3 regions of the Citrobacter koseri ATCC BAA-895 genome follow, and region 1 is predicted to be linked to each of the others. Evidence: predicted binding sites of a transcription regulator. Region 1 holds the regulator's gene; each other region holds the start of a gene.
The links. The regulator CRP, encoded in region 1, controls carbon source genes, mostly activating them, when cyclic AMP is high. The targets are predictions, from matches to a motif close to ATGTGANNNNNNTCACAT.
Positions count from the first base shown of each region.

Region 1 (5,779 bases):
GGGCTGCACGGCGGCGTGGTAACGCCGCAGCATGATGTCGCGCGTCATGTCGATCTGCTGGTCGGCGTGGTGCCGATCGTCAACCTGGAGTGGATTCAAAAACTGATTCGCGATACCAGCGAGCGCGGCCACTCCCGCGAGGCGGTGATGGATTCCGTTGTCCGCTCAATGGATGACTACATTAATTTCATTACGCCGCAGTTTTCCCGCACCCACATTAACTTCCAGCGCGTGCCCACCGTTGACACTTCCAATCCCTTCGCCGCGAAAGGCATTCCTTCGCTGGACGAAAGTTTTGTGGTCATTCATTTCAGAAATCTGGAAGGGATTGATTTCCCGTGGCTGCTGGCGATGTTGCAGGGGTCGTTTATTTCCCATATCAATACGCTCGTGGTGCCGGGCGGCAAAATGGGGCTGGCGATGGAGCTGATCATGTTGCCGCTGGTTCAGCGACTGATGGAAGGGAAGAAGATCGAATAATCTGTTCGATGTTTGCCGGATGGCGGCTGACGCCTTATCCGGCCTACAGGGTGCGTTTGATATATGCCGGATGGCGGCTGGCGCCTTATCCGGCCTACAGGGTGCGAATTCGTAGGCCTGATAAGCGAAGCGCCATCAGGCAACCGGCATCACGCCGCAATCACTTCATACGAATGGGTAATATTCACCGCTTTTTCTAGCATCAGCGCCACTGAGCAATACTTCTCAGCCGAAAGATCGACCGCCCGCGCAACCGCCGCGTCTTTCAGGTCATTGCCGGTCACAATGAAATGCAGATTGATATGCGTAAACAGGCGCGGCGCTTCTTCACGACGTTCGGACGTCAGCTTCACTTCGCAATTCGTCACATCCTGACGCCCTTTCTGCAAAATAGAAACCACGTCGATTGCGCTACAACCGCCTGCGGCCATCAGCACCATTTCCATCGGGCTTGGCGCTTTATCACCGGAGTTGCCATCCATTAAAACCTGGTGGCCGGAGGCAGACTCTCCCAGAAAGGTTAACCCTTCAACCCACTTTACACGCGCTTGCATATTCGGAACTCCAATGTGTCAATTTTCCTGACAGATTACGCGCACATAACAAATCTCGCAACGGAAGGCGACCTGCGTCATGCTGAAGCGAGACACCAGGAGACACACGGCGAAAGCTATGCTAAAACAGTCGGGATGCTACAGTAATACATTGACGTACTGCATGTATGCAGAGGACATCACATTCAGGCTGCAGTACATTTTCGACAGCCCCCTTCCCAGGAATTCGGGAAACCTATTTTTGCAAACCCAGAGGCAGTGTCGTGTTCTGGCTCTGGAGACAGCTTATAACAGAGGATAACCGCGCATGGTGCTTGGCAAACCGCAAACAGACCCGACTCTCGAATGGTTCTTGTCTCATTGCCACATTCATAAGTACCCATCGAAGAGCACGCTGATTCACCAGGGTGAAAAAGCGGAAACGTTGTACTACATCGTTAAAGGCTCAGTGGCAGTGTTGATCAAAGATGAAGAAGGGAAAGAAATGATCCTTTCTTATCTGAATCAGGGCGATTTTATTGGCGAACTGGGCCTGTTTGAAGAAGGTCAGGAACGCAGTGCCTGGGTACGTGCCAAAACGGCCTGTGAAGTCGCTGAAATTTCTTACAAGAAATTCCGTCAGTTGATCCAGGTAAACCCGGATATTCTGATGCGCCTGTCTTCCCAGATGGCTCGCCGTCTGCAAGTGACATCTGAGAAAGTCGGTAACCTCGCCTTCCTCGACGTAACGGGCCGTATCGCTCAGACCCTGCTGAACCTGGCGAAACAACCTGACGCGATGACTCACCCGGATGGCATGCAGATCAAAATCACCCGTCAGGAGATCGGCCAGATCGTTGGCTGCTCCCGTGAAACCGTGGGGCGTATTCTGAAAATGCTCGAAGATCAGAATCTGATCTCCGCTCACGGTAAGACCATCGTCGTCTACGGCACACGTTAATCCCGTCGGAATGGCGCATTACCGGGTAATGCGCCATTTTTGTTTGCACCGATGTGGCGAAGACTGATTTACCATCCTGAGATCAACTACGCACTACGGCAAACGCTGGTGCTGTGCCTGCCTGTGGCTATCGGCCTGATCATCGGCCAGTTGCACCTGGGACTGCTGTTCTCGCTCGTTCCCGCCTGCTGCAATATTGCCGGTCTTGATACCCCGCATAAACGCTTTTTCAAACGCTTAATCATCGGCGGATCGCTGTTTGCCGGATGCAGCCTGATTACACAACTGCTGCTGGCGCGCGACATCCCCCTGCCGCTGATCCTCACCGGGCTGACGCTGCTGCTCGGCGTCACGGCAGAAATCAGCCCGCTGCATGCAAGGCTGCTGCCCGCTTCACTGATTGCCGCCATTTTCACGCTAAGCCTGGCGGGGAACATGCCGGTCTGGGAGCCGCTGCTCATCTATGCGCTCGGCACGCTATGGTATGGGCTGTTTAACTGGTTCTGGTTCTGGCTGTGGCGCGAACAGCCGCTGCGCGAGTCGCTCAGCCTGCTGTATCGCGAGCTGGCCGACTATTGCGAGGCCAAATACAGCCTGCTCACGCAGCATATCGATCCAGAAAAAGCGCTGCCGCCTCTGCTGGTGCGCCAGCAGAAAGCGGTAGATCTCATTACCCAGTGTTACCAGCAGATGCACATGCTGTCGGCCCAGCACAATAATGACTACAAGCGCCTGCTGCGCGCCTTCCAGGAAGCGCTGGACTTACAGGAGCATATCTCCGTTAGTTTGCATCAGCCGGAGGAGGTTCAGAAGCTGGTGGAGCGCAGCCACGCGGAACAGGTTATTCGCTGGAATGCGCAAACCGTCGCTGCCCGCCTGCGCATCATCGCGGATGACATCCTGTATCACCGTCTGCCCAGCCGTTTTTCGATGGAGAAGCAGACTGGCGCGCTGGAAAAAATCGCCAATCAGCACCCGGAAAACCCTGTCGGGCAGTTTTGCTACTGGCACTTTAGCCGTATTGCCCGCGTATTACGCACTCAGCGTCCGCTGTACGCACGCGACCTGATGGCTGATAAACAGCGTCGCCTGCCGCTGCTGCCCGCGCTGAAAAGCTATTTATCGTTTAAATCGCCCGCGCTGCGCAACGCCGGGCGAATCAGCGTCATGTTAAGTATCGCCAGTCTGATGGGCAGCGCCTTACATCTGCCCAAGCCGTACTGGATTCTGATGACCATCCTGTTCGTCACGCAAAACGGCTACGGCGCGACGCGCGTACGCATTCTGCACCGTTCAGCGGGTACGCTGGCCGGTCTGGTGGTGGCGGGCGTCACGTTGCACTTTCGCATTCCTGAAGGCTACACGCTGGCATTAATGCTGATCATTACGCTGGTGAGCTATCTGACCATTCGCAAAAACTACGGCTGGGCGACGGTTGGCTTTACGGTGACGGCGGTCTATACCCTGCAACTGCTGACGCTCAACGGCGAACAGTTCATCGTGCCGCGATTTATTGATACGGTCATTGGCTGCCTGATTGCTTTTGGCGGGATGGTCTGGCTCTGGCCGCAGTGGCAAAGCGGCCTTTTGCGTAAGAATGCCCACGACGCGCTGGAAGCGGACCAGGAGGCCATTCGGCTGATCCTCAGCAACGACCCGCAGCCAACGCCGCTGGCGTACCAGCGAATGCGGGTGAACCAGGCGCACAATACGCTGTTTAACTCGCTGAATCAGGCGATGCAGGAACCGGGGTTTAACACGCACTATCTGGAAGATATGAAACTGTGGGTAACGCACAGCCAGTTTATCGTTGAGCACGTCAACGCCATGACCACGCTGGCGCGCGAGCATACGATGCTGACGCCGGATCTGGCGCAGCGCTATCTGGAATCCTGCGAAATTGCGCTCCAGCGCTGTCAGCAGCGGCTGGAGTATGACGCGCCGGGCGGTTCCGGGGATGTGAATATTCTGGAGTCATCGGAGATGCTCTCCCACGGGCCGCTCAGCACGCTGGAACAGCATCTGCAACGCGTGCTGGGGCACCTGAATACCATGCACACCATTTCGTCAGTGGCATGGCGCCAGCGCCCGCATCACGGCATCTGGCTTAGTCGCCGGTTACGGGATATGAAGGGTTGACGTTGTTTGCTGTTTGTTGTTTGCCGGATGGCGGCGCAAGCGCCTTATCCGGCCTACAGGGAAAACGCGATTTGTAGGCCGGATAAGCGTAGCGCCATCCGGCAATCAGCCAGCCACTTTCGCCACCGCCTGCGCAAAACGCTGCATCCCTTCGTCAATATCCGCCTCTTCCACCACCAGCGACGGGGCAAAGCGCATGACATCCGGCCCGGCATTCAGCACCATAACGCCTTCATGCGCGCCAGCGTAAAGGAAATCCCGCGCCCGACCTTTGTACTGCGGCTTCAGTTCCGCGCCAATCAACAGCCCCATGCCGCGAATATCGCTGAAAATGTCATACTGCTCGTCAATCTTCTGCAAATGCTGAACAAACCGCTCGCGTTTAGTCTGAACACCGCTCAGCACGTCAGACGTATTGATGATATCGAACGCGGCCCCGGCAACAGCGCAGGCCAACGGGTTGCCGCCGTAGGTGGAACCGTGCGACCCAACGTGGAACGCGGACGCAATCTCCTGCGTGGTCAGCATAGCGCTGACCGGGAAGCCGCCGCCCAGCGCTTTCGCACTGGTAAGAATATCCGGCGTCACGCCGTAGTGCATATAGGCGAACAGATCGCCGGTGCGCCCCATACCACACTGAACTTCATCAAACACCAGCAGCGCCTGATGCCGATCGCACAGCTCGCGCAGGCCTTGCAGAAACGCTGGCGTTGCGGCGGTGACGCCGCCTTCTCCCTGGATCGGCTCCACCACCACCGCGCAGGTATGGTCATCCATCACCGCTTTCACCGCGTGCAGGTCGTTGAAAGGAACATGGATGATATCCGCCGGTTTAGGGCCAAATCCGTCGGAATACTTCGGCTGACCACCAACGGAAACGGTAAACAGCGAGCGGCCATGAAAAGCGTTATGGAAGGCGATGATTTTGGTTTTAAACGGGCTATGACGCACGCAGGCATAGTGGCGCGCCAGTTTGAAGGCGGTTTCGTTGGCTTCGGTGCCGGAGTTCATAAACAGCACGCGCTCGGCGAAGGTCGCGTCGATAAGCTTACGCCCCAGACGCAGCGCAGGTTCGTTAGTAAAAACGTTGCTGGTGTGCCACAGCGTTTCACCCTGCGTTTTCAGCGCCTCCACCAGCGCCGGATGGCAATGCCCTAAGGCGGTAACTGCAATCCCACCCGCGAAATCAACGTACTCTTTACCCTGCTGATCCCAGACCCGGCTGCCCTTGCCTTTTACCGGAATAAACTCTGCCGGTGCATAAATCGGCAGGATAACTTCATCGAAAGTCGCGCGCGTAATTGCAGTTTGTTCAGTTGCCATCTTATGCCCATCCAGCTAAATGAAATTTCAGTCATAAAATATGCATAAAAAATCACTGGATAGCAACCACAAATCAGCGCGACAGGAAATTAGCCAGCAGTTGATGTCCCTGCTCGCTCAGAATACTTTCCGGGTGGAACTGCACCCCTTCCAGATCCCACTCCCGGTGGCGAATCCCCATAATTTCCTGCGTGTCGCTCCAGGCCGTAACGTCAAAGCAGGCGGGAAGCGTTGCAGGATCGATCACCAGTGAGTGATAGCGCGTGACGGTAAGCGGGTTCGATAGCCCCTGAAAAACGCCCTGGCCGTTATGGGTGACGGGAGAGGTTTTACCGTGCATCAC
Region 1 is NC_009792.1:4,376,592-4,382,370, forward strand. Features, by position in the region: gene CKO_RS20370 (phosphoribulokinase) at 1-480, shown strand, start outside; gene CKO_RS20375 (OsmC family protein) at 630-1,034, opposite strand; gene crp (cAMP-activated global transcriptional regulator CRP) at 1,342-1,974, shown strand; gene CKO_RS20390 (YccS/YhfK family putative transporter) at 2,026-4,113, shown strand; gene argD (bifunctional acetylornithine/succinyldiaminopimelate transaminase) at 4,219-5,436, opposite strand; gene pabA (aminodeoxychorismate synthase component 2) at 5,510-5,779, opposite strand, start outside.

Region 2 (5,779 bases), 1.8 Mb from region 1:
TGAATAGGTCACTGGTGCTTTTCACAATGGTTGCCCCGGCAAGTAGTTAGTCACGGCAGATACTATTGCCCAGGCAAATATAAGTCAATCGAATGAATAAGGGGATGCCACGATTTGCTAAAACGCGTCAGTGCAGGGGCTGCATCACGGGGTAATTTATTAATAATAATTACTGGTTATGCTTATTCGGCATAATGAATGCTTAATGGCGAAACGCCGCGTTTTCCCTTTATACTTGCCGCTTACAACGAGCTTGATGGGGAAGAGATGGCATTATGATGGATTTGTTTAAAGCGATAGGGCTTGGGCTGGTTGTCCTGCTGCCTTTGGCGAACCCGCTAACCACGGTGGCGTTGTTTTTAGGCCTGGCCGGTAATATGAACAGCGCGGAGCGTAACCGTCAGTCGCTGATGGCCTCCGTGTATGTGTTCGCCATCATGATGGTTGCGTATTACGCCGGTCAACTGGTGATGAACACCTTTGGAATTTCCATCCCCGGTTTGCGCATTGCGGGTGGGCTGATTGTCGCCTTTATCGGCTTTCGGATGTTGTTCCCGCAGCAGAAGGCGCACGAATCGCCGGAGGCGAAAAGCAAGTCAGAAGAGCTGGAGGATGAGCCTTCCGCCAATATTGCTTTTGTTCCGCTGGCGATGCCGAGCACCGCTGGGCCGGGGACGATCGCGATGATCATCAGTTCGGCCTCTACCGTACGTCACGGCGTCGATTTTCCCGGCTGGGTTATTCTGGTGGCGCCACCGCTTATTTTTCTGGCGGTGTCAGTGATTCTGTGGGGTTCTCTGCGCAGCTCAGGGGCGATTATGCGCCTGGTCGGCAAGGGGGGAATTGAAGCTATTTCCCGCCTGATGGGCTTCTTACTGGTCTGTATGGGCGTGCAGTTTATCATTAACGGCGTGCTGGAAATTATTAAGACTTACCATTAAGTGACATGTGTTGCCCTGAAAAAATAAAAACCACCGTTGGTAGCGGTGGTTTTTATTTTTGAAGCCAGTCATTAATTAAGGAAAGGCTTCAGCACTTATAAAAAGTGCGATAAACCAAACTTAACACGCGCATTATCTTACGCCACATCAGGCCATCATACAAATCTAACCGTTAATGATTACATCGCTAAGCCGTCTTATATTCGGTGCTGAATTATTTATGTTTTTATATACACCCTGTGAATTAATGTATAAAAATCATTGTGTTGATGCGTTTTTCGGGGAAGGTTATACTGCGCAGGTGTGTTGATTATCGTTTTACTGGCTTTTGCTCCTGTGCAAAAAAAGTTTCTAAGTCCTGGCTTACGGGGTGGTACCTGCGAGCGCCTGGGCCAGGAATGCGATAAACCAAACTTAACACACTTGATCTTCGGTGGACGGGCAAGGAGAGGCTAAGCCGGAGTAATCGCATTCCTCTTTAAGAGGAAGAAAGCGTGGTGAATATCTTAAGCACGATTATTGTGGTTCTTGAGTTCATCGTTGCATCATTGCAACTGATCTTATCGTTCATTAAGTAACATTGATAAGAAACGAGTAAAGGGCCAGAACTTACCTGCTCTGGCCCTTTATAAAAAAGTCATTTTATTGGGGTTTTACTTCAATGCTGCGGCTGCTCTTCCAGCGAAACAGGCCAGCGGCGAAAGATAATGATCGACCACACCAGCGCCGCCAGGGCTGGCACTGCGCCGACGTAGCCAATAGTGGACATCGACCAGTGTAAACTCACCTGATTCCCCACCAATGCGCCAGCGCCAATGCCAATATTAAAAATGCCTGAGAACAGCGCCATTGCCACATCGGTGGCGTCCGGCGCCAGTGCCAGGACTTTCACCTGCATCCCCAGGCCTATCACCATAATGGCGATGCCCCAGAAAATACTCAGCACGGCAAGATGGCTTTCGCTGTCTGCTGCGGGCAGCAGGAGCATCAGGCAAATCACCAGCAGCATAATGGCAATGCTGATAAGCGGCGAGGCGTACTGATTACCCAGTTTGCCGAATACCACGCTGCCGATAATCCCGGCGCCGCCGAGGATCAGCAGTAATACCGTGGCAAAGTTTGCGCTCAGACCCGCCACCGTTTGTACAAACGGTTCAATATAGCTGTATGCCGTATAGTGTGCGGTGACCACTACGACCGTCAGTAAATAAATACTCATTAGCGCCGGGCGACGGAACAGCAGCGGCAGACTTTTTAGTGACCCAGAATGTTCGCTGGGCAATTTCGGCAGCAGTTTGATCAGGCATACCAGCGTGATTAACGCCCCTATACCAATGGCGAAGAACGTTGTTCGCCAGCCGAAGTATTGACCAACGATACGCCCGATAGGCAGCCCCAGAACCATCGCCAGCGCGGTTCCGGTGGCGATCAGACTCAGTGCCTGCGCACGTTTGCCTGGCGGCGCAAGGCGAATGGCCAGCGAAGCGGTAATAGACCAGAAGACGGCGTGTGCAAACGCGATCCCGATGCGGCTGATTACCAGCACGGTAAAATTCCATGCCAGGAAGGAGAGCACATGGCTGGCAATGAAGAGAACAAACAGGCAGATTAGCAGCTTACGCCGCTCAACCTGGCTGGTCAGCAACATAAAGGGCAACGACATCAGCGCCACAACCCAGGCATAGATCGTCAGCATAATCCCGACCTGTGCGGTCGGCATAGCAAAGCTCCGGGCGATGTCCGACAGTAAGCCAACAGGGACAAACTCTGTGGTATTGAAAATAAAAGCGGCAATAGCAAGCGTAACTACCCGTAGCCACGCGACCTTGCGGGAAACAGTGTTTGTTGTCATAAGAGTAAATCGGGTTAGTTGCGAAAAGGCGAGGTCACGATCTTAAAACGTTTGCTGGCGAAAATACAATCATTTTGTGATGTATGTCTCATTATCGTTGATGAGCCGATTGATGAAACAAACGAAATGGCGTCCGGGTATGGAAATCATCCCGGACACCGTATTCAGGGGAGTTTTGCGATATTCGCTTTGATGACTTCGGCAGAGTATCTGAATTTCGCCAGCTCATCATCGGCTAACTGTAATTCGATAATTTGTTGAACACCGCTTTGAGTCAGCACCGCCGGTACGCCGATGGCGACGCCGTCAACGCCGTATTCCCCCTCCAGTACGCAGGAGATGGCCAGCGCCCGATGGCTTCCGGTGAAGACGTTCCGGCAAATTTCCGCAATGGTTCCGGCAATACCATATTCAGTGCAGCCTTTGCGGTTATAGATTTCAAACCCATGTTTGCGCACTTTTTCCGCCATCGCCTCGACGTCCAGGATTTTACCCGTACGACGTTGATAAACGTCCGCAATCGGAGAACCGTAGACGGAGGAGTGGGACCAGACCGGGAATTGCGTATCGCCATGCTCTCCCAGAATAAAGGCATCGATGCTTTGCGCGCCGATATCCAGTTCCTGCGCCAGCGCGCGCCGTAAACGGGTGGTGTCCAGCCAGACGCCAGTGCCGATTACCTGGCTGCGCGGCAGGCCTGATAGCGTCCATACCTGCCAGGTAATGATATCGCAAGGATTGGTGGCGATAAGAAAGATGCCGTTAAAGCCGCCATCCATCATTTCCGGCACGATCTTTTGGACGATCCGCGCGGTGTTGTTCAGCTCATCAAGCCGTGTTTGCCCTGGTTTTAATGCGCCGCCGGAAACGGTAATCACGGCGATATCGACATCGGCGCATTCATGCGCCTCCCGGGTGGAAATGGTCATCATCCCCGGCATGTAGGCCGCTGCATCAGCGAGATCCAAAGCATGGCCTTCCGAACGATCTCTGTTTAAATCGACCAGAATCAGCTCTTCACAAATATTCTGATTGAGCAGAGCGTAAGCTGCTGATGCGCCAACATTACCTGCCCCAATGATCATCACTTTACGCGCTTTGGTGTTCATGACTGTTCCATATCCGTTTTCGTCTTGCGCAGTATAAAACGCTTCTCCCGGCAGGCGTAGCCCCAAACCCATAGGATAATGCTATGGCTGCGAGGACGGATTCAGCAGGGCGATAAACGTGTCCAGTTGACGGGTCATTGCTCCGCGACGCCACACAAGCCAGGTGTCCAGCCATCGCCACTCTTCGCTCAACGGCCAGGCTTCAACCTGATGATGCCCGGGCATACTTTCCAGCATGGTACGAGGGATCAGCGCGATGCCCGCTCCGGCGATAACGCACGCCAGCATGCCGTGGTACGACTCCATTTCATGAATGGTGCCGGGCATCGCGCGATCGGCATGAAACCAGCTTTCAAAGTGACGGCGATAAGAGCAGTTTGCGCGAAAGGCGTAGATATTGCTGCCATTCACGTCTTTTGCCCGCCGTACGGGGGAATGCCCATGAGGGGCGACAATCATCATCTCTTCACGGTATACCGGCATACCTTCAAGACCCGGATGAGTAATCGGGCCATCAACAAACGCTGCGTTAAGTCTGCCTTCCAGAACGCCTTCGAGCATTGTCCCGGAAGGCCCGGTAGAGAGGGCGAACTGGATTTTGGGGTAACGCTGATTGTACCCGGCAAGCGTGGCCGGGATGCGTACCGCTGCGGTGCTTTCCAGCGCGCCGAGTGAAAACAGTCCCTGAGGTTCATCACCGGCGACCACCATTCGCGCTTCATCAACCAGCGCCAGGATCTGCTGGCTGTAGCGCAGAAAGTTATGTCCGGCGGGAGAAAGGCGCAGCCGCTGACTTTCACGAATAAACAGATCCACGCCAAGATCGGCCTCAAGCTGGCGGATTCGCGTAGTGAGGTTCGACGGGACGCGATGCACCTTCGCCGCCGCCTGCGTAATACTGCCGGTTTCGGCCACGGCATTGAACATTTCCAGCTGAGTCAGATCCATAGTTTTCTCTTTTTGTGAACGCAGTGCTTAATATTATTCATTTTTCAGAAAGAGTAAATGCGCCCATTATGCAGGCATATCCCGCAACGTAGAGAGACAAACCGATGACGATGACACCTGCTACACATGCGATTTCCGTGGACCCGACAACCGGTGAAACACTGGCGATGATGCCGTGGGCCAGCGCTGATGATATTGAAAATGCACTCACTCTGGCTGCCCGTGGATTTGAGGAATGGAAACGCACGACGGTGGCGTACCGGGCGCAGAAACTTCGCGATATCGGGCAAGCGCTGCGTAATCATACAGACGAGATGGCGCACAGTATTTCCCGTGAGATGGGAAAACCGATCCGGCAGGCGCGCGCCGAGGTGGCGAAATCTGCGGCGCTCTGTGACTGGTATGCAGAACATGGCCCCGCGATGCTTAACCCGGAACCGACGCTGGTGGAAAATCAGCAGGCGGTGATTGCATATCGTCCGCTGGGGACAATACTGGCGGTCATGCCGTGGAACTTTCCGCTCTGGCAGGTATTACGCGGGGCGATTCCCATCCTGCTGGCGGGTAACGGCTATTTACTAAAACATGCGCCGAATGTGATCGGTTGCGCTGAACGTATTGCGCAGATCTTCGCCGATGCCGATATTCCGGCGGGCGTTTATGGCTGGGTAAATGCCAGTAACGACGGCGTTAGCCAGATGATTAACGATCCCCGTATTGCCGCCGTGACGGTAACGGGCAGCGTGCGTGCCGGGGCCGCGATTGGTGCGCAGGCCGGGGCTGCGCTGAAAAAATGCGTGCTTGAACTGGGCGGTTCCGATCCGTTTATCGTTCTTAACGATGCCGACCTGGATCTGGCTGTTAAAGCCGCTGTCGCCGGTCGCTATCAAAATACCGGGCAGGTATGCGCGGCGGCGAAGCGCTTTATT
Region 2 is NC_009792.1:1,498,972-1,504,750, reverse strand. Features, by position in the region: gene marR (multiple antibiotic resistance transcriptional regulator MarR) at 1-25, opposite strand, end outside; gene CKO_RS06635 (MarC family NAAT transporter) at 276-941, shown strand; gene CKO_RS06630 (sugar transporter) at 1,600-2,793, opposite strand; gene CKO_RS06625 (L-lactate dehydrogenase) at 2,958-3,902, opposite strand; gene ptrR (putrescine utilization regulator PtrR) at 3,984-4,850, opposite strand; gene sad (succinate-semialdehyde dehydrogenase) at 4,955-5,779, shown strand, end outside.
Region 2: a site for CRP is predicted at 2,868-2,885, ahead of CKO_RS06630 (sugar transporter). Genes of this name have one in related genera too.

Region 3 (5,779 bases), 2.3 Mb from region 1:
AGTGATCCATGCGGTCCATCACTTCGTCGAAGTTCAGAACGTCGCCTTTGATCGGTTCAGATTTAGGACCAACCTGCATTTTCAGTTTTTCATCAACGCCGCCGTTGATTGCGTACAGCATGGTTTTCGCCAGGTTTGCACGCGCACCGAAGAACTGCATTTGTTTACCAACAACCATCGGGCTTACGCAGCAAGCAATAGCGTAGTCATCGTTGTTGAAGTCTGGACGCATCAGGTCATCGTTCTCGTATTGCAGAGAAGAGGTGTCGATGGACACTTTAGCGGCGAATTTCTTGAAGTTCAGCGGCAGTTTTTCAGACCACAGAACGGTGATGTTCGGCTCAGGAGACGGACCCATGGTGTACAGGGTGTTCAGGAAGCGGAAGCTGTTTTTGGTAACCAGAGTACGGCCGTCAACGCCCATACCGCCGATAGATTCAGTTGCCCAAATCGGGTCGCCAGAGAACAGTTCATCGTATTCCGGCGTACGCAGGAAGCGAACCATACGCAGTTTCATGACCAGGTGGTCAATCATTTCCTGTGCGTCTTGTTCGGTGATTTTGCCTGCTTTGATATCACGTTCAATGTACGCATCCAGGAAGGTGGATACGCGACCGAAGGACATTGCTGCACCGTTCTGAGACTTAACAGCGGCCAGGTAGCCGAAGTAGGTCCACTGGATAGCTTCCTGAGCGTTGGTAGCCGGACCAGAGATATCGCAGCCATATTTAGCCGCCATCTCTTTGATCTGACCCAGCGCGCGGTGCTGTTCAGCAATTTCTTCACGCAGACGGATAGTCGCTTCCAGGTTTACGCCGTTTTCCAGGTCAGACTGCAAAGAGACGAACTGGGCGTATTTGTCTTTCATCAGGAAGTCGATACCGTACAGCGCAACGCGACGGTAGTCACCGATGATACGGCCACGGCCATACGCATCTGGCAGACCAGTCAGAACACCAGATTTACGGCAGTTCAGAATGTCTTTGGTATAAACATCGAATACACCCTGGTTGTGGGTTTTGCGGTATTCGGTGAAGATTTTTTTCAGCATTGGGTCCAGCTCGCGATTGTACGCTTTGCAGGAACCTTCAACCATTTTGATACCACCGAACGGGATGATCGCACGTTTCAGCGGAGCTTCAGTTTGCAGACCAACGATTTTCTCAAGCGCTTTATTGATGTAGCCAGCGTCGTGAGAAGTGATGGTAGAAGCAACGGAGGTGTCAAAGTCAACAGGCGCGTGAGTGCGGTTTTCCTGTTTAACGCCTTCCATTACGCTGTCCCACAGTGCAGTGGTCGCATTCGTCGCGCCAGCCAGGAAGGACTCATCACCCTCGTACGGAGTGTAGTTTTTCTGAATGAAGTCACGGACGTTTACTTCATTCTGCCAGTCACCTTTGGTAAAACCTTCCCAGGCTGTGGCTAACTTTTCATTAAGCTCGGACATGTAACACCTACCTTCTTAAGTGGATTTTTTATTTACTGCGTATAACGCTCATCAGCAATGATGATCGTCGCCACGCAGGTAAATGACCCAGTATGTCAACCCGACCAATAAACCGCCGCCGATAATGTTACCGATTGTGACCGGAATCAGGTTATCGGTGATGAAATTCATCACGGTCAGGTGAGAAAAACTTTCCGGACTGGAGCCCACTGCGGCCCAGAATTCCGGTGTGGCGAAGTCACGGATTACAATCCCCATCGGAATCATAAACATGTTTGCGATGCTGTGCTCAAAACCGCTGGCAACAAACATGGCGACGGGCAATACCATGATAAACGCTTTGTCCATCAGGCTACGGCCCGAGTAGCTCATCCACACGGCCAGGCAAACCATCAGGTTAGCCAGGATACCCAGGCAGACAGCTTCAATAAAAGTATGATGCATCTTGTGGTCGGCGGTTTGCAGGACGTTAAGCCCCCATCCGCCGTTGGCGGTCATATACTCGCCGGAAAGCCACATCAACAACACAAAGAGCAGACAACCGATCAGGTTACCAAAATAAACGTTGAGCCAGTTTTTTGCCAGTTGGCCCCATGTGATTCGGCCGCTCGCTTTCGCGACAACAATCAGCACTGTTGATGTGAAAAGATCTGCGCCGCAGATAACACAGAGAATCAGCCCCAGCGAGAAGCAGATGCCTCCAACCAGTTTCGCCATACCAAAAGGCATTGTGCCTGTACCGGTTGTGGCGGTGATATAGAAAACAAAGGCAATGGAAATGAACACACCCGCGGTAATCGCCAGATAGAAAGTCTTCAGCGGATGTTTCGTTGCTTTATAGACACCTGCCTCTTCGGCCACTTTGGCCATTGCAGCAGGGAGTAATAGATCAAAAGGGTTGTCAGCTTTCACACTAACTCTCTCTTTATTAAGTCGGCGACGAGATACTAACAAAGCATTATAGATGAGAATTTGATATAGATCATATCTCGCCTGGCTTATAGGCCCGCAAGATGCGTGGTTTTTACGCGATTGCGGTGTAAATATTTGATTATCCAAATAAAAATAAATTTTAAAAATTATAAAGTGAGTTGAATTTTTTCGCTGAGCCTCCCCGATGGCAGTTAATTAAAATGGAGTAATTGGCAAATAAAGTAACACCAGCACATTAATATCTGTAATATCAACTACCAATATTTAACCTTGTTATTACATTTATTTTCGTTTGCCAAAAAAATAAAAAAACAGGGCGCATAAAGCGCCCCGTAATATAGCTCAGTCGATTGTTTAAACCTACCTACAGTAGGTTATTCGCTTCTATTTTGACCAGTGAGCGGCCTTGGCGCGCTGCAATTTCTCATAGGCTTTCAGCAGAGACTGATGTGATGCGAAAGCATGCAGATCGCTATCAACCGCTTGCAGCCCATAAAATGCCGCTTCGCCGCTCAGTGCCGCGCTGGCCGCTTCAACAGCTTCGGCGCCATACATCCGAACGAAAGCATTCAGGTATTGCAGCGGTTCGCGGTCTTCTTCCTGCGCCAGAAGCAGCAGCGTTTGCAGACAGCGGTAGTAGTTCGCACGTTCAGCGCTAAAGATGGAGGCGTTGAATTCCATCGTCCACTCTGTCCAGATCAGCGCCTGCTCCAGATCGCCGCCAGCCAGCGCCAGCATTGCTTTAAGCTCACCGATGCGCAGGGTATACCAGCCATTATCCGGGCCTGTCGCCAGGCCAAGTAACTCGCGCACGCGGGTAAAGTCATCAAAGCCTTCTTCATCTAATTGTTCAATCAGATTGAGGTAAGCCTCTTTCTCCCATGCGCTGCCCGGCAGGGCGAGGAGGGTTTCGCGCAGATGGCTGCCCATGCTGTTGTTGGCGAGCCACAGATCTTCTGCCGGATAAATATCAGACATGCCCGGCACAATAATGCGGCAGGCATAAACGCCGAGGTGCTCATAGTCGGCAATATAGACCTCTTTATCTTCCGCATTGAAGATTGCCATCAGCGTGGCGAACTCTTCTTCCGTAGTGCCGGAGAAACTCCAGTCAGCAAACGGATAGTCGGCATCCTGCTTGAACAGATCCCAGGAGATCAAACCGCTGGAGTCAATGAAGTGCGTCTCAAGGTTAGTATGTTCAGCCACTTCTTCGTCGTCGAACGTTGGCGGGGTAAAGACATCAAGATCTTTCAGCCCACGGCCCTGCAACAGCTCGGTGACGGTGCGCTCCAGCGCAACGCCGAAATCAGGATGCGCGCCGAAGGAGGCGAAGCAGGTGCCGTTGGCCGGGTTGAACAGGACGACGCAGATAACCGGATACTGACCGCCCAGCGAGCCGTCATAAGCGAAGATTGGGAAACCTTCCGCCTCCAGCTTAGCGATGGCCTCTACCACTGCCGGGTAGCGTGCCAGCACATCGGCTGGAATTTCCGGTAGGCTAATGCTTTCGGCGATGATGCGGTTTTTAACATGACGTTCGAACACTTCAGACAAACCCTGCACACGCGCTTCGTTGCGGGTGTTACCAGCCGACATTCCGTTGGAAACGTACAGGTTGCCGATAATGTTCATCGGAATATACACGGTGTGATTATCAGACTGGCGGGTAAACGGCAGGCCGCAGATACCGCGATCTTCGTTACCGGATTGCAGATCGATAAGCATGCTTCCAGCCAGCTCGTTTTCCGGGTCGTAGAACGCGCGCAGACGGTCATCCAGTAACCCTTCCGGCAGGGCGTCGTCATCGGTTAGCGGGAACCATTTTTCATTCGGATAATGCACGAACGGGCCATTGGCGATGGTTTCACCCAGCCAGAAATCGGCGAAGAAATAGTTGGTGGACAGACGCTCAAAATATTCACCCAGCGCGGAAGCCAGCGCGGCTTTTTTGGTTGCGCCTTTGCCGTTGGTAAAGCACAACGCGCACTCTTTGTCGCGAATATGCACCGACCAGACGTTAGGCACCGGATTCAGCCAGGAGGCCTCTTCAATATGAAAACCGAGGTCGAGCAGTTTTTGCTGGAAGCGAGCGATGGAATCTTCCAGGGCGGCGTCTTTGCCGGGGATAAATGTTTGCGTCATGAAAATCACTTTTGTCGTACGGAAAGCGCGCAATGATACGGGTTTTATGTTGACGGCGCTATCGCCGCCGCCCCGGCAGCGTAAATAAAAGTGCGTAGTAGCGTCGTTCCTGTGAATGCCGGGGATCGTCAATGACGCCCGCGCGGCGCAAATCCAGAATGGTCGAAGGCCAGCCGGGTAAAACGGGCTACCTGACAGCGAATCTATCGGTTTTATGTCGTCAATCCGATAGATTCTGTTGTGTGACGTAGCGCGCATTTTTGGCCTGATGAGTTTTACCCATTGCGGCGCGTGTCACTGAATGATAAAACCGATATCCACAGGAATAACTTATACCCAATATCCGTCGTCCTGCCTTGCGCAGACGTTCGGGTGTTGAGGCGATAATAACGCAACGTGGTGAGGGGAAATGGCTCAGGTCTTCAATTTTAGTTCAGGTCCGGCAATGCTACCGGCGGAAGTGCTTAAACTGGCTCAACAGGATCTGCGTGACTGGCACGGTCTTGGCACGTCAGTAATGGAAATTAGCCACCGTGGCAAAGAATTTATCCAGGTCGCAGAGGAAGCGGAACAGGATTTTCGCGATCTCCTCAGCATCCCCTCCAACTACAAAGTATTGTTCTGCCACGGCGGCGGCCGTGGGCAGTTTGCGGCAATTCCGTTAAATATTCTGGGCGATAAAACGTCGGCGGATTACGTTGATGCCGGTTACTGGGCGGCCAGCGCCATCAAAGAAGCGAAAAAATACTGTTCGCCAAACGTGATTGACGCCAAAGTCACGGTTGACGGTCTGCGTGCGGTCAAACCGATGAGCGAGTGGCAGCTTTCTGATAACGCCGCTTACGTTCATTATTGCCCGAACGAAACTATCGACGGTATCGCAATTGATGAAACGCCGAATTTTGGTTCGGATGTCGTTGTGGCTGCGGATTTCTCATCCACAATTCTTTCCGCGCCGCTGGATGTGTCGCGTTATGGCGTGATCTACGCCGGGGCGCAGAAAAACATCGGCCCGGCGGGGCTGACAATTGTGATCGTGCGTGAAGATCTGTTAGGTAAAGCGAACATCGCTTGCCCGTCTATCCTTGATTACACCGTGCTGAACGACAACGACTCTATGTTCAATACCCCGCCGACCTTTGCCTGGTATCTTTCTGGCCTGGTGTTCAAATGGCTGAAAGCGCAGGGCGGCGTTGCGGCGATGAACAAAATCAATCAGCAAAAAGCGGAACTGCTGTATGGCGTGATTGATAA
Region 3 is NC_009792.1:2,004,515-2,010,293, reverse strand. Features, by position in the region: gene pflB (formate C-acetyltransferase) at 1-1,447, opposite strand, end outside; gene focA (formate transporter FocA) at 1,499-2,359, opposite strand; gene ycaO (30S ribosomal protein S12 methylthiotransferase accessory factor YcaO) at 2,765-4,525, opposite strand; gene serC (3-phosphoserine/phosphohydroxythreonine transaminase) at 4,935-5,779, shown strand, end outside.
Region 3: a site for CRP is predicted at 2,418-2,435, ahead of focA (formate transporter FocA). Genes of this name have one in related genera too.